2 regions of the Pseudarthrobacter sp. J1738 genome follow, and region 1 is predicted to be linked to the other one. Evidence: riboswitches for the same ligand, from Rfam matches in the RefSeq annotation. Region 1 holds a riboswitch; the other holds the start of a gene.
What was found. Region 1 has a riboswitch for cyclic di-AMP ahead of ACQR35_RS06090 (M23 family metallopeptidase). Riboswitches for the same ligand answer to the same signal wherever they lie in the genome.
Positions count from the first base shown of each region.

Region 2: linked by a shared signal. The riboswitch ahead of ACQR35_RS11020 (hypothetical protein) and the one ahead of ACQR35_RS06090 (M23 family metallopeptidase) in region 1 are both predicted to bind cyclic di-AMP.

Region 1 covers NZ_JBNPEO010000003.1:35,466-43,173, forward strand. Annotated here, with positions in the region: gene ACQR35_RS06065 (helicase-associated domain-containing protein) at 1-1,281, opposite strand, end outside; gene ACQR35_RS06070 (cold-shock protein) at 1,609-1,992, shown strand; gene ACQR35_RS06075 (DUF3027 domain-containing protein) at 2,002-2,499, shown strand; gene serC (phosphoserine transaminase) at 2,541-3,671, opposite strand; gene ACQR35_RS06085 (metal-dependent transcriptional regulator) at 3,920-4,615, shown strand; cyclic di-AMP (ydaO/yuaA leader) riboswitch at 4,738-4,975, shown strand; gene ACQR35_RS06090 (M23 family metallopeptidase) at 4,979-5,803, shown strand; cyclic di-AMP (ydaO/yuaA leader) riboswitch at 5,935-6,116, shown strand; gene ACQR35_RS06095 (C40 family peptidase) at 6,187-6,927, shown strand; gene ACQR35_RS06100 (NlpC/P60 family protein) at 7,028-7,708, shown strand, end outside.
Region 2 covers NZ_JBNPEO010000008.1:50,548-58,255, forward strand. Annotated here, with positions in the region: gene ACQR35_RS11010 (glycosyltransferase family 39 protein) at 1-1,771, opposite strand, end outside; gene ACQR35_RS11015 (glycosyltransferase) at 1,772-3,127, opposite strand; gene ACQR35_RS11020 (hypothetical protein) at 3,260-4,099, opposite strand; cyclic di-AMP (ydaO/yuaA leader) riboswitch at 4,106-4,281, opposite strand; gene ACQR35_RS11025 (sensor histidine kinase) at 4,453-5,973, opposite strand; gene ACQR35_RS11030 (response regulator transcription factor) at 5,986-6,726, opposite strand; gene ACQR35_RS11035 (hypothetical protein) at 6,903-7,708, shown strand, end outside.

The DNA of each region.
Region 1 (7,708 bases):
GAGGACGTTCACCACGGCATTCCCGCCGGAGGCGCTAGACCCCCGGCCACCCGGGACTGGCTGACCAACCAACGAGGAGGCGCGCTCATTGGTGAGCCAGGCGGTGACCAACCACATCCACTGTTCTTGGCGCGGTAATCCCAGCCATTCGCTGGCATCGGGCACCCAAGTGGAGGTGTCCACGTCCAATCGAATCAGCCCTGCGGCGGCGCACAGTTCCACCACAAAAGCGGCCTCTGAGAATTCAGTGCCGAGCCCATCAACAATGCGCTTCATTTCGCGTACACCCACCCCGCCTGAACGCAGTGTGGCCAAAGTTTGTTTATCCATTAGCAGCAGTGCTTCACGGCATAAGCGCAAAGTGTTTTCAATGGCACCCAGAGCCGCATTACGTCTGCGTAGCACCGAAGTGGCGGGCAACGTTGGTGCTGGCGCCTCAAGCAGGAAGTTCTCCACGATTTTTCCACCCCGAAGAGCCAGGCCAACACTGCGTGGCAGCTCAACGTGTTCAGCATCGAGAGGTACCAAAAGCCCATGAGCCAGCAGCCAGTCCACCGGACCTTCAAGAGTGTGAGGGTGGGCAAGGCTGACGGTTCGCTGCGCTCGTGGGACAGCACCCATGGCCCAATCACCAAAGCGGGCCAAAAGCTCATGAGTGCGTTCAGGGGCTCCGCGAAGTAGTGCCGCCACGGATTCGGCTTGTTCGCTGCGATGCTGCAGCAGGAGGGCAGCATCCATGGGGGTACTGGCTTGGGAGGTAGTTATCCCGGCAGTATGGAGCTCTTTGGCAATGATCACTGCGCGAGGACCAAAAGAGGGCAAAAGGCGCGCAAGCTCGGTATAGCTGCGGCCCAAACCAGCGGGGTAAATTCCAATAACGTGATGCAGTGAGGACACCGGCAGGACATAGTGGTGGCCAGGCTGAGCTGTCTCCGGTGGGGTTGCCCGGTGAATAAGTGCGAGCTTTTGCAATGTGCCCAAGATGCGTTCAATGGCCACAAGTGTGCCGCCGTTGATAAACCGTTTGAGTTCCCGGCCTGAGGCGCCGTGCCCAGTGTCCGTGTTGGTGATCAAGTAAAGCGTCTCAAGGACTTGGAGCTGTGGCCGGTTCAGGCGTTCCAAGGCCCGCTGGACGCTGACCCGGGCGCAGGCTCGAGCGGCCAAAGCGGCAAAATCCGGCACGGTGGGCGAGATCAGATCGGGGCGTTCGGTAAAGAGTGCACGCAGCTCTAGATCGGAGCGTGCTGCTAGCTCTTCACGCAATAACAGGATTGAGGACATCACCGTGGCAAGCACCCAGCAAGGTAGGCGGTCAAAGGAAGTTTTGCCGCCAGAAAAGTGGCGCGCGGGCAGCCCCATAACAGTTTCACGGACGGGAGCTTGGACATACAGCAACGCTAACAGTGCACCTCGCCGCCACAAAGCATGGGATAAGCTCCCGGGCAGGATAATCTAGAGGGATATAGACCAACATGTTGAGGCCCTGCGCCACGATGCCTTGAACGCTGAAGAACCCGGTTGCGACTACGCACGGACCCGCTGGCATCGGCTGAGCGAACTCAGTGGCCCAACATGAACTGAACTGCAAGAACGAACGAGGTAGATGAAGTGCCCACCGGCAAAGTGAAGTGGTACGACAAAGATAAAGGTTTCGGATTCTTGGCCTCTGACGATGGCCAAGAAGTCTACGTTGCCGCCAACGTTCTCCCAGCTGGCGTAACGGAGCTGCGCCCGGGGACCCGCGTTGAATTTGGTGTGGCTGATGGCCGCCGTGGCGCTCAGGCGCTGGGTGTCCGCGTTTTGGACAAGGCACCTTCCATTGCCAAGGCCAAGCGCACCAATGCCCGTGACCTGGCCCCCTTGGTTCAAGATCTGGTGAGCGTTTTGGATAACCTCTCCGGAACTCTGGCCGCCGGTAAGTACCCAGAAGGCAACAGCGCCAAGGCCATCGCTACCGCACTGCGCAAGGTCGCAGACGAGCTGGACGCTTAGGCCTCGCTGATGACTGCTACCAATAGCGCCATTCCTGTGTGGCGGGTGGGCAAGCCGGATGCTTTTTTGGCTGATGCCGTGGACTTTGCCCGCGAAGCCATCGCCGGGATTACCGATTCGGCCAGCATCGGCGCTCATCTGGGCGCCAAGCGTGAAGGCGAACGGTTGGTGACCCACCTTTTTGAGTCAAAGCTTGCCGGTTATGGAGGGTGGCAGTGGTATGCCGTTCTCACCCGAATCTCGCGTTCCAAGGTGGTGACAGTCTGCGAGTTAGGTCTGTTGCCGTCCGCAGATTCCATTTTGGCGCCTGATTGGGTGCCATGGGCTGAGCGTGTTCGCCCAGAGGATCAGCGCGAGGACGAAGCGGAGAACTCGGACCAGGTTCAGGAAACCGCTTCTGAGATTGCAACTGATTCTGAGGGGGAGGACGAGGACAACAATGACGAGTCAGGCAAAGCTTCGGCCGAGCCTGACGATTCCGAAGAGATCGCAGACCCGGCCGAATAACTGTGGCTAGCTAAGCCACAGCGGTTAAGCCACGCTGGTGATTAGCCGCGCATTTGAGCTACCACGTAGTCGATGCATGCTGTCAGCGCGCTGACATCCTCGGGATCGATTCCCACGAAGGTGGCCACGCGCAATTGGTTACGGCCCAATTTGCGGTAGGGCTCGGTGTCCACGATTCCGTTGGCGCGCAGTGTCTTGGCAAGAGCTGCAGCATCGATGGAATCGTCGAAGTCGATCGTGGCAATCACATTCGAGCGGTCTTCGGCTTTTGCCACAAACGGAGTGGCAAAGTCCGAGGCCAGCGCCCAGTCATAAATGCGCGACGCCGAATCAGCGGTACGTGCCGAAGCAAAGTCGAGCCCGCCCTCGGCATTGAGCCACTGAACTTGAGCGTCCAAGGTCACCAAAGTCGTCAACGACGGCGTGTTGTAAGTCTGGTTCAGGCGCGAGTTATCGATCGCGGTCTGAAGGTCCAAAAAGTCCGGAATCCAGCGTCCCGACTTTTTGATCCGCTCGGCGCGTTCCAGCGCGGCGGGAGAGAACAACCCAAGCCACAATCCGCCGTCGGACGCGAAGTTTTTCTGCGGGGCGAAGTAATAAACGTCAGCCTCTGAAACGTCCACCGCGAGGCCACCAGCAGCGGAAGTAGCGTCAATTAACACAAGTGAGCCATCATCGGCGCCAGCCACACGTTGCACCGGGGCAGCAACACCGGTGGAGGTTTCGTTTTGCGGCCACGCATAAACATCCACGCCAGCCTCAGCGGCGGCAACAGGGCGAGTGCCGGGAGTCGACGAGATGATCGAGGACTCAGCCAAGAACGGTGCCTTGTTGGTGGCCGAGGCAAATTTGGAGCCGAACTCACCGAAAGTCAAGTGCTGTGCCTTGTTCTCTACAAGGCCAAAGCTTGCGATGTCCCAGAATGCTGTGGAGCCACCAACGCCCAACACCACCTCATAGTCAGCCGGGGCCTTGAAGAAGCTGTGCAAGCCCTCCTGGACCGAGCGCACCAAGTTCTTGACCGGTGCTTGGCGGTGCGAGGTACCTAGGATGGTTGACCGAACTGCGGACAGAGCGTCAATTTGCTCCGAACGCACCTTGGACGGTCCGGCACCAAAACGGCCATCTTTGGGTAGGAGATCGGCGGGGATAGTGATGCTGCTGTTGCTCACAGAGGCTCCAATAGTTGTACTCAGCTGGGCCGGCGTGGCTACCGCGTTGTGGAACCAGCCGTCTGCCTATTGTGCCGGAGTGGCGGGCTTAGACCGAAGTCGGGTGACGCAAATTCCATGAAGTGAGACTCTTTTGGACTTCTACAGGGCATTATTCGGAGTGATTCCAAATAAGCTAAGCTACACATGGACCTGCGGCGGCGCCAAGGGCCACAGAGCTGGAAAGCGTTCGCGAGGAGTTGAGCTGAGTGACCGATCTCATCGATACAACCGAAATGTATCTTCGGACCATTTTGGAACTTGAAGAAGAGAAGATCGTGGCTCTCCGGGCCCGCATTGCTGAACGTCTGCGCCACTCCGGCCCCACGGTCTCGCAAACCATTGGCCGTATGGAACGCGATGGCCTAGTAGTTGTCTCCGGCGATCGACACTTGGAACTCACCGACTTGGGCCGTGCGCGGGCCACAGCAGTGATGCGTAAACACCGTTTGGCCGAACGTCTCCTCGCAGACGTGATTGGCCTCGAATGGGCCTATGTGCACGAGGAAGCCTGCCGTTGGGAACACGTGATGAGTGAGCGTGTAGAACAGCGAATCTTTGAGCTGTTGGAACACCCCACCGTTTCGCCGTATGGCAATCCCATACCCGGCCTCGAGCAATTGGGAGGGCAAGCAGGTTCGGCGTTTACCGATGGAGTGGTCTCCATGCTGGACGCCATGGAGGACTACGGTAGCGATTCCACTGTCACGGTAAGCCGCTTGGCAGAACCCATCCAGGTGGAACCGGAACTTTTGCAGCAACTCGAAGAGGGCGGCATTGGCCCCGGAGTAGTTGTCAGCTTGGAACGCGTTGGCGAATACATTTCGGTCCGAGTTGCAGGCATTGAGGGAGCGCTCGAATTGCCGCCCGAAGTGGCATCCCACGTTTTTGTCTCACTCAGCTAACAACGCTGGGCTGTTGGACAACCCTTGAGTTACCCACAGCTTAGATAACGGAATTGTTACTGTGGGCCGTGCGACCGTATAGTTAATGAGTAACGCTGAGACATGAGCGTTACCTGATCCGGCGCCAAACTCTGCCAACGGACCAGTATTTTGTCCGCACATGGCAGAGGTGGGGGAACCACTTACTGGCGGCTTCGCAGCCGCCTTGGGGTGAAGTCCGTGCCAAAACCGAAGGAAACATAGACGACGCCGGCAACGGTCCGTCGTCGTACTTTTACTTCTGTTTTGAACTACGGGCCGGGTCTAGATCTCTCTGACTCGAATCCGACAGCTAACTCCGCAGGCGTTTACGAGAGGGAAGACTTGACCATCGAGAACGCTCGCGGCCGCCGCCGCGCTACGGCACCGGCCGTCCCCACCGCGCCATCCGCGTTGGATGCGGCACCCCGGCAAGTACGGCGTCACGCAGCGACTCGAAAAAGCGCCCTCCGTCAGTTCGCTGATCTCGCAACTGCCACCGGGGTAGCTCAAAAAGCTGGGCTTGTGCTCGGCGCAGCAGGTCTTGCTCTGGCAGTATCCTTCCCCACAACTTCAGGCCCCTTGGCCGCAGAATCCATGGGTTCCGCAGCCCCGGCGGCGGCAGTAGTAGCCGCGCCGCAGGTTGCCGTTACCGCCGATTCAGGCGCAAAAATCAGCTTCAGCCGCAGCACCGTAACAAGTACCGTAGACCCAGACGCTAGGCTCAAGCAGCTTCTCGGCGCGCAGTCAGCGGGCAAAATAACGCCGGCAGCAGCTAAGGGAAGCTTGGGTGCACCGCTGGGCACACTGGTCCAGGCGTCGCCCTTTGGTTACCGGGTTAATCCGATTACTGGCGGCATGGGTGAGTTCCACCGCGGCCAAGACTTTGTAGCGCAGTGCGGTACGGCCGTGCATGCAGCAGCCAGCGGCAAAGTAACTTTCGCCGGCTGGCACCCCTATGGTGGCGGAAACCGTGTGGTTATTGATCACGGAAACGGTTTAGAAACCACGTATAACCACCTCTCCTCGATCAGCGTCACCGTTGGTCAGCAGCTAACGCGCGGAGAAGTTCTTGCCCTCAGCGGCACCACGGGCGCTTCTACCGGTTGCCACCTTCACTTTGAAGTAATGGTGAACGGTGACGTTGTAGATCCCGAGGGATGGCTCTAAGCCCTGCCCCCAGTGGCTTGTCATATCGAAGGTCCCCGTCGTGACCTGAACGTGACATTTGATCCAAACTCCTGTACCGTCATTTACGCGTCAACTTTTATACAAGCTGACGTTCTCGAGTGGATTGCCTAACTCTGCCACCGCCCGAGGTCCGTTCGCATTACATCGTCTGGCAGAGGCGGGGGAACCAACTTTGGTCTTCGTAAGAAGGCCTTGGGGTTAAGTCGTAAGAGTGTTTCTAGGAGCATTTCTACGGCCGGATGACTCCCATCCGAATCCGACAGCTCACCTCGTAGGCATTGGGAGAGGCTTCTTTCGTGTCTTCAAGCAACACCGTTGCGCGTCACCGCGCACAAGTGGCTCCTAAGAGCCCGTTCAACGCTATTTCCAAAGCTGTTTCCTCCAATGCCGGCACGGTAGGCCGTCAGGCCGCTGTTATCGCCGCAGCTTCGGGTTTGGTACTGAGCATCGGCCTCCCGGCCAACGCTTCAGAGACCAACCGTGAGGCATCCCCGGTTACGGACTTCTCGGCAGCAGCCCAGTTGACCGTTACCGCAGCACCCACTGCAGCACTGAGCTTCGAGCGCACTGTCGTCGCTTCAGAAGCTGCACCGGTTGTTGAAGTTGCAGCGCAGTCCACCGATGAGGCGGACAGCACCGCAACCGCGGACGAGACCAGCACCACTGACTCCAACGCTGACACCACCGCAGCAACGGCAACTCAGTCCACCGGTGCCGATGCTCAGGCAACTGTGCAGACGGCGTCCACCAAGAAGGACAGCGCCTCTTCGGCGGCTGCTTCAGGTCTGGTTGGACTTGCGTACTCCGGCATCGGCAGCCCCTACGTGTGGGGCGGCACTACTCCCGCAGGTTGGGACTGCTCCGGTTTCACGCAGTGGGTTTACGCCCAGGCTGGCATCAGCATCCCGCGTGTTCAGGCATGGAACTCCATGACCCCCACGGCCAACCCGGCTCCCGGTGACTTGGTGATGCAGAATGGCGGCGCTCACGTAGGTATCTACGTTGGCAACGGCATGATGATCAGCGCGTTGAATCCCTCGCAGGGCACTATCCTGCATGCGGTTGCAGCTACGGGCTCCGCCTCGTACTTCACGCTCCGCTAAAAACCCGTTCGGGGCATACCGGCCCACCCCCAAGATGCCGGTCTGCCCAAAGCCCGATGGCTGCCTTCGCGGTGCCTGAGGAAAACGAAAGAGAGTACTAATGACTACTCGTGCAAGCAACATTGCACGGCACCGCGCCGAGGTCTCTAAGACCAACTCGCTGGCTGTCATTGCCAAGGCCGTCAGCGAAAACGCTGGTGGCATGGGTCGCCAAGCTGCGGTTATCGCTGCAGCTTCCGGCCTGGTCCTGACTAGCGGCATCGCCGCTAACGCTGCTGAGAACAACGTGCAGCGTGAGTCCACTTCTACTTCTGCGCAGGAAGTCCACGCCGCATCTTCGGTGAAGGTTGTTGCCGCTCAGAAGACCATCGCTTTCGAGAAGGTTCGCTCTTCTTCGGTTGCTAAGCCGGCCCCGGTTGCCGCTCCTGTTGCTGCGGCTCCGGCCGTTGAAGCAACGCCTGCAGCACAGGTTCAGGCTGAGGCGACTGCAGTTACTCCGGTAGCTGCTACCACTGAAGAAGCCCCGGCAGTACAGCAGACTGCAGCAGCTCCGGCTGCTGCAACCGCTGCTCCGGCAGCTACCTCCACCGCATCGGCTAGCGGCCAGGGTGCAGCAATTGCTGCCGCTGCTTACGCTCAGCTCGGTGTTGCTCAGGACTGCACTGCCTTGGCTACCAACGCCCTCAAGGCAGTTGGCATCAACTACCACGGCTGGCCAGCAGGCTACTTGTCCTTGGGCCGCACGGTTTCTGCCGCTGAGGCGCAGCCGGGCGACTTGGTT
Region 2 (7,708 bases), on a different contig from region 1:
CGAGTGCAATCACGCTGGTGTCTGATGCCAGCTCCAGAGAGGCAGCCTGCGTGGCTCCCGACACAATCGCTGACCACTTGGTGTTGGTGGACTTCAACAATGCAGTCACTTCAGCATCTGCTGCACCTTCACCGCCCATTCCACCCTGCATGGCGCCGCCACCCAGACCACGGACACTAGTTGTTGAGGCCGGGCCAGAGACGGGGATAGAACCAGAATGCGGTGTAGCTGCCGTAGCAAGAGTCCACGCACCAGTGCTCAGCCCACCGGCCAGCAAACACAAAGCGATCACAGCCCCACTCAGGCTGCGCCCGCTCAGGCTGCGCCCACCCAGGTTACGCCCGGCAGCCTGACCCGCCCCGCCTTTCTTCAGCTGGATTTCATCCACCCGGAAAAGCAACGCCAACGCGGCCAGCACCCCAAGCACTACTGTGACAATGCGCAACCAAGGCAACCACGCGGCGTCGGACATAAGGAGAATTGCGCCCCAAACCGAGGTGCCAGCCACCGCAACGGCCAGCACAATTCGCGCCGGCCAGTAGGCCCGCCCACGCCACAGCTCGGTTGCGCCGATACCCACCACGGCGGCGATCGCCGGGGCAAGAGCCACCGCATAATACGGGTGCACAATGCCGGACATAAAGCTGAAAATCCCGGCAGTGACAACCAGCCAGCCGCCCCACATCAAGAGTGCTGCGCGGGTGCGGGAGGTGCGGATAGCCTTGCGGGTAAACCACAGCCCCGCCACCAAGAGCAGCAAGGCTGCAGGCAGTAGCCACGAAACCTCTGTCCCAAAACTGTTGCCAAACATTCGGAGGATTCCGGTGGCTCCACCAAAGCTTGAGTTACCGCCACCCATTCCGCCGCCGGGCATCCCACCGGACATACCACCCGAGCCGCCGCCTTCGTTGCCGGTGATTCGGCCTAGACCGTTGTAACCGAAGGTCAGTTCCAGGAAGCTGTTGTTGCTGGAACCTGCCATGTACGGGCGGATCGAGGTGGGTGTGAGTGTAAAGAGGAGCAAATAGCTGCCCGCCACTGCAACAATTCCGGCCGCCGCACCCAGCAAGTGCAAGATTCGTTTGCCCAAGGTTGTGGGCGCAGCCCAGAGGTAGGCGAGCGCCAGCCCCGGCACAATCAGGAACCCTTGGAGCATCTTGGTCAGGAACGCCAAACCAATGATCGCGCCAGCAGCTACCAGCCATTTCCAGCCAGCCTTCTCGATGGCACGCGTGGTGAAATAAGCTGCCAGAACCAGGCACAAAGTGAGCATGGCATCCGGGTTATTGAACCGAAACATCAGCGCAGCCACAGGGGTAAGCGCCAGGGCGCCGCCGGCAATCAGCCCCGCAGCGGGACCGGAGACACGCTTAACTGTTAGATACAAAAATCCGACGGCGGCAACCCCCATGAGCGCTTCGGGAACCAACATGCTCCACGAGTTAAAGCCGAAGATCCGTCCAGAAAGTGCCGGGATCCACAACGATGCAGGCGGTTTGTCCACCGTGATCGCATTGCCCGGGTCCAAGGAACCGAAGAGCAGTGCCGTCCAGTTTTTGGTTCCGGACTGGATGGCCGCCGCGTAAAAAGAGTTGCCGTAGCCGGTGGCACCCAAATTCCACAGGTACAACACTGCTGTGGCAAGCAGCAGGAGCGCCGCGCTGGTCCGGATCCACCGAGCTTGGCCGCCGTAAACGAGCTGGTTTTGGCGTTGGGTTTTGGCCAGAGCGCGTTGCTCGGCGGGGGTCTTGGGGGAGATGGTGGCAGTCATTTACTCAGCCGTTTCAGTTGAAGAGGAAGCGGAATTTCCGGAACGTGGTGCACCGGTAGTGGAATGGCGGCGCTGGCGGAAAACCCAGAGCCGGAAGAGGAGGAATTTGACCACTGTTGCGGCAAGGTTCGCTCCTGTGACAATCAGCAGTTCTACCCAGCGGGCAGGGGCCTCGGCGCCTGAATGTAGGGCCAGCAGGGCGCCGGCCGTGAGTAGCCAACCGATTCCAAAAACCAACAAGCCTTCAAAGTGATGCCGAGCTGCACCGGCCCGGCCCAAAATGCCGAAGGTGAAGCGACGGTTCGCTGCGGTGTTGGCAATCGCTGTACTCAGCAGGGCAATAAAGTTTGCCAGTTGCGGGTCCATGATGTTCCGGCACAGCGCGAAGATCACCAAGTACGCGATGGTGGAGGCAATGCCGATCGTGCCAAAACGAATCAACTGACCAAACAATGAAGCTTGGGGGGTTTGTTCGGACGCGCGGGACGCTGCGGGTATGGGGCCGCGGGCTAGGGCTGCGCGCAACTCGGGGACCGGGATGCGGCCGGAGACAAGGTCGCGGCTGAGCCGGAACATACCGCGCAGATCGGCAAGTGCGGTTTGAACAATGTCCACACTCGAATCCGGATCATCGGTCCAGTCCACCGGGACCTCATGGACGCGCAAACCGGTGCGTTCTGCCAAGACCAGTAGCTCAGTGTCAAAGAACCAGCCGGTGTCCACGGTGTGGGGGAGGAGCCGTTGACCAACATCCGCGCGAATAGCTTTGAACCCACACTGCGCATCAGAAAATTTGGCGCCCATCAGCGAGTGGAGCAAGAAGTTGTAGCTGCGTGAGATGAACTCACGTTTGGGGCCGCGCACCACCACAGAGCTGCGGGAAAGTCGGCTACCAATGGCCATATCCGAGTGCCCCGAAATGAGCGGAGCCAAGAGTGGGCCCAGTGCGGCAAGATCGGTGGAGAGGTCCACATCCATGTACGCAAGAACGGGCGACGGCGAGGCCAGCCACACCTTTCGCAGCGCGTTACCCCGCCCTTTTTCGGCCAAATGAACTGCTGCTACTTCCGGAATTTCCCGGGACAACCGTTCTGCCACTTTGAGGGTGGAATCCGTGCTGGCGTTGTCCGCCACGGTGATTCGGAACGAGTGGGGAAAACTATCGCTCAGGTATGCGTAGAGGCGCCGGATGCACTCTTCAAGGTCCTTTTCCTCGTTGTAAACCGGAATGGCCACATCCAGGATCGGGACTGCGACTCGCGTGTCTACGGCGCTTCGCCGCAGGGGCAGGATCCCGCGATACCCGGGCGATGCGGCCGCGGATGCATCAACTTTTGCCTGGTCAGTGATCGTCATGTTTCAACACTGAAGGGCGGTGTTGTGCTGGCTTTAGGTCAAAGCTGTGTAGATGCTGTGCACTATGAAGGAGCGCAAAGAAAAGGTCCCGGCGTGATGCCGAGACCTTTTCTCACGAGTGAGGATTAGTGTTTAGTACCAGTTGTGGCCGAGGTGCCACGTCAGTGCCGAGCAGGGGGATCCGTACCGTTCGGAGATGTACTGCAAACCCCAGTTGATCTGGGTTTTGTAGTTGGTCTGCCAGTCCGAACCGGCGGTGCTCATCTTCTCTGCCGGGAGTGACTGCGCAATGCCGTACGCGCCAGAGTCTGCGTTGGTGGCCGTAGTGGTCCAATCAGATTCCTTGTTCCACAAAGTGGTTAGGCACTGCATCTCGCTTTGCTCCCAGCCGTGGCTTGAAAGTTGTGAGGCGGCGTAGGCCTGGGCGCTGGCGGGGTCGTTGACCGGAACTGCGGCGGCAGCTTTAGCCGCCGCCGCTTTGGCTGCTGCAGCCTTCGCGGCCGCTGCCTTTACCGCTGCGGCTTTGGCTGCTGCTGCCTTTTGGGCGGCAACCTTCGCTGCTGCAACCTTCGCGGCGGCGGCCTTGTCAGCACTTGCTGAATCGCTAGCAGTCTCGCTGCTAGACATGACGGACAAGTTGGATGCTGAACTTGCAGAAGCGGCTGGCTGGGAGCCTTCAGAGGATCCCTTGACGGGCGAGCCTTCAAAGCTCAGCACGGCACCGGCCGCTGCGCTCGCTGTGCCGCTACCGGGCAAGGCGGATGCAGTGGTGGGTTCAACGGCTGCTTGGCTTACGGCCGATGCGCTAAGGAGTACCACAAAGGCGGTGCTGACCACAGCTGTGCGGTAGCCGATTAGTTTCGGCAAGAACTTGGCGCTCTGCTTCAGTGATGACTCATGTTTGTGAGCTCTGCGGGACCGGCCAGTGGCCGATTCGCGCGCCTCACGGCGGCTGGAAAAGTTTTCAGACATCAGTGGTTTGCCTCTCGTAGCGCCTGCGGAGTTAGCTGTCGGATTCGGATGAGAGACACCCGGCGCATGGCAGTGAACGAATTCTGCCGTGCGCTTCACCCCGAGGTTGCTGGTGTGAGCAGCAGGACCAAAACTTGGGTCCCCCGCCTCTGCCTCATGGAACGGAATCCGGGTAGCGGCAGAGCTTGGCGACTAGCACGGAGCGCGCCTACAACGGCGGGCGCACCCTATTTACGGTACAGGAGCTCAGAAGTTAAGTCACATTTAGGTAACGGTGGCCACATTGGTTGATAAAACCATGCTGCGGCACCACACCTCGGTGGTAGGTCTCCGCGGGAGCCGCCACCAAAGCGCTAAATAACGACGGCGGGGGCCGGCAAACGTAGCGCGAACTCGGTACGGCCGGGCCGGGACGTCACCTCTACCGAGCCGCCGTGGGCCTGCATAATCGCCTCAACAATAGATAGACCAAGCCCAGAACTTCCTTCGCGAACAGCGCCGGTGGTTGATGCGGTGTCCTGATTAACTGACCGAGACGCGTCTGCGCGGGCAAAGCGGGCAAAGATCCTGTCCTGGAACTCCGGGCTGATCCCTAGTCCGTCGTCGGTCACTGTAATCACTACGCTGCCGTCTGCAGAGTGCCCAACGCCAGCCACCACTGTGGTCCCGGCGGGTGTGTGTTTGCGAGCGTTGGCCAAAAGGTTCACCAAAACCTGGTGAAGACGGGCCGAATCTGCGCGCACCGTAACCGGCTCATCCGGGAGCTGGAGTTTCCAGTGATGGTCTGGAGCCATCACTTTCTCGTCGCTGAGCGTTTCAACCACCAGTTGGGTCACGTCCACGTTGGTGATGTTCAGCGGCCGGCCTTCATCCAGACGGGCCAAAAGAAGCAGATCCTCCACCAAAGCCGTCATTCGTTTGGATTGGCTCTCCACCCGTTTGAGTGACTGTTCACCCTGCTCACTGAAAGTCTCAGTCATCTTCATAAGCTCCGTATAACCGCGAATGGCCGTCAACGGAGTACGCAGTTCATGCGAGGCATCTGCCACAAATTGCCGAACTTTCGTTTCACTTTTTTGCCGGGCTTCCAGAGCGTTGGAGACGTTATCCAGCATCTTGTTCAGCGCGAAACCAACATTTCCCACCTCGGTGCCAGCTTGGGCCGCCTTAGCCGGAACCCGCACAGCCAAGCCCACTTCACCGGCGTCCAAGGGAAGCTGGGAGACTTTGGTGGCCACATTGGACAGCTCCTCCAAGGGCTTCATAGTGTGCCGAATGACTACTGTCCCGGCGAGGCCAATAAGAATCAACCCACCCAAAGAGACAAAGACAGTGGTCCACACTAGGGAGCCGAGAGTGCCTTCCTTCTCGGTCAACGGCAATCCCGTGATGATCACATCACCAATGGGGGTTTGGACGGCAACCAGCCGGTAGTTTCCCGTTGAGAGCTTGCGGCTAACCGGCCCGGCACTCGGCTCAAGCCCCACCAGGACCTGATTGTCGGCGTCGGAAAGCGATTGTCGGGTGCCGTCGTCGGCCAGAATTCCAGCACTGCTCACGGTGCCGCCAAGAATGCGCGCGTTGAGCGTTCCGGCGCCTTGGCCACGCGCTTCGAGCGGGTCTGGCCGTCCCGAGTCGGAGCCCGACGGCGGCCGGCCGAAGTCTGCCGCGCGCTGGGACGAAGACTTGAGCTGCTCATCGAGTTGCCGGTTCAGGAACAAGTCCATCGAGGCATAACTGACCAAGCCCACGATGCCGCAAATGGCCACCAAAAGAGCCATGGCCACCAGCACCAGCCGGGTACGGAGCTGCCAGGTGCTGGGTCTCAGCCAGCTGCGCCCTAGCCGCCGAGTGGCGCCTGCAAGTGAAGACACGTTGAGCCCTGACTACTCGGCCGGCTTGATGGTGTAACCAGCGCCGCGAATGGTGTGAATCATGGGAGGGTGACCCGATTCAATCTTTTTGCGCAAGTAGGAGATGTACAGTTCCACAATGTTCGCCTGACCGCCGAAATCGTAGTCCCATACCCGGTCCAAAATCTGCGACTTGGAAACCACACGCTTGGGGTTTTCCATCAAGTAACGCAGCAGCTCAAACTGGGTTGCCGTGAGGCTGATTTCTTCCCCAGCACGGGTGCATTCACGAGTGTCCACATTCAAGACAAGGTCTCCAACCACCAGCTCGGCTGAGTCCTGAGCAGCAATGCCAGAACGCTGAACCAAACGGTGCAGACGCAACAGGACTTCTTCCATGCTGAACGGTTTGGTGACGTAGTCGTCACCGCCGGCCGCAAGGCCCACAATCCTGTCCTCCACAGCATCCTTAGCTGTCAGAAACAGGGCAGGTACCTCAGGCGCAAATTGACGGACCCGGTGAAGTACCTCAACGCCGTCGAACCCTGGAATCATCACATCCAAAACCAGAACGTCCGGGCGGAACTCGCGGGCAGTTTTTACAGCTGTAGGGCCGTCAGCGGCAACGGCGACTGACCAGCCAGCCATTCGGAGGCCCATGCTCATCAGCTCGGAAAGGCTCGGTTCGTCATCCACTACGAGTGCACGGATGGGGGATCCGTCTGGGTGGCTGAGGGCGGGAAGATTATTTGTCATGGAGTGCGGTGTGGCCATGGAATAACTCTCCACTCTGTGTGTAGTTCGCCGCTGAGCCGAAGCTGTGAGCTGCCTGTGCGTCTTAGCCTACCTAGCTGGATGCACAGGCACGGCTGTCTCGGTGCACAGCCTCAACACAGGGTTTCTTTGGATGCTGGTGGAGAAGCTACCCCACCCATGGCGAAGGAATCGCAGTGAGCACAGAAAATAACCGCAACGGCGAAGATCAGACCACGCAGAACCCCCAGATTAACCAAGTCCCACCAACACGTGCGGTCCCTCAGCCGGCCTATGATCCGGCCTCGGGCGGATTCGCGCCAACCCAGCCAACCCAGCAGCCGCAGATCCAGGAGCCGCAGTATTCAGCTGACCAGTTCCAGAATGCTCAGCAGCAGTACCCGCAGGCCACGGAGCAGACCGGCCAGTATGCGCAGCAGCAGCATTCAGGCGCTCCGTACCAGAACCATCAGTACGCTGAGCCCGCCGCGTGGGGAGCACCCGCGCAAGGTGCCAAACCGGCGTCGCAATGGACGGTGAAAAAGACCGTCATCGCTGCCGGTGCTGCAGTGGTTATTGCTGGCGGTGCTGCAGCGGCTGTGGCTGTGGCTGGAAATAACTCTGCCGCCAACAACGGCACTGGTGCTAATGGAATCGCCGGTGGCCAAGGCCTTGACGGTCAAGCGCAGGACGGCCAGATGGGCCCCGGTGCGCAAGACGACCAGATTGGTGGCGGGATGGGTGGGATGGACGGCGGTATGGCCGGTCCGGGAAATATTGCCGCTCTCAATTCCGTCCACGGCGAGTACGTTGTGTTGCGGAACCAGAAATACGTCACGGTTGGCGAACAAACCGGGACGGTCACTGAGGTCAGCAGTACGTCTGTCACCGTCAAAAGCGCCGACGGCTTTACGCGCAGCTATTCCATCGGCACGGGGGTGACAGTTTCCAGCGGCGGCTTTGGCCGGCGGCAAACCAGTACCCAAACTACGACGCCGACCAT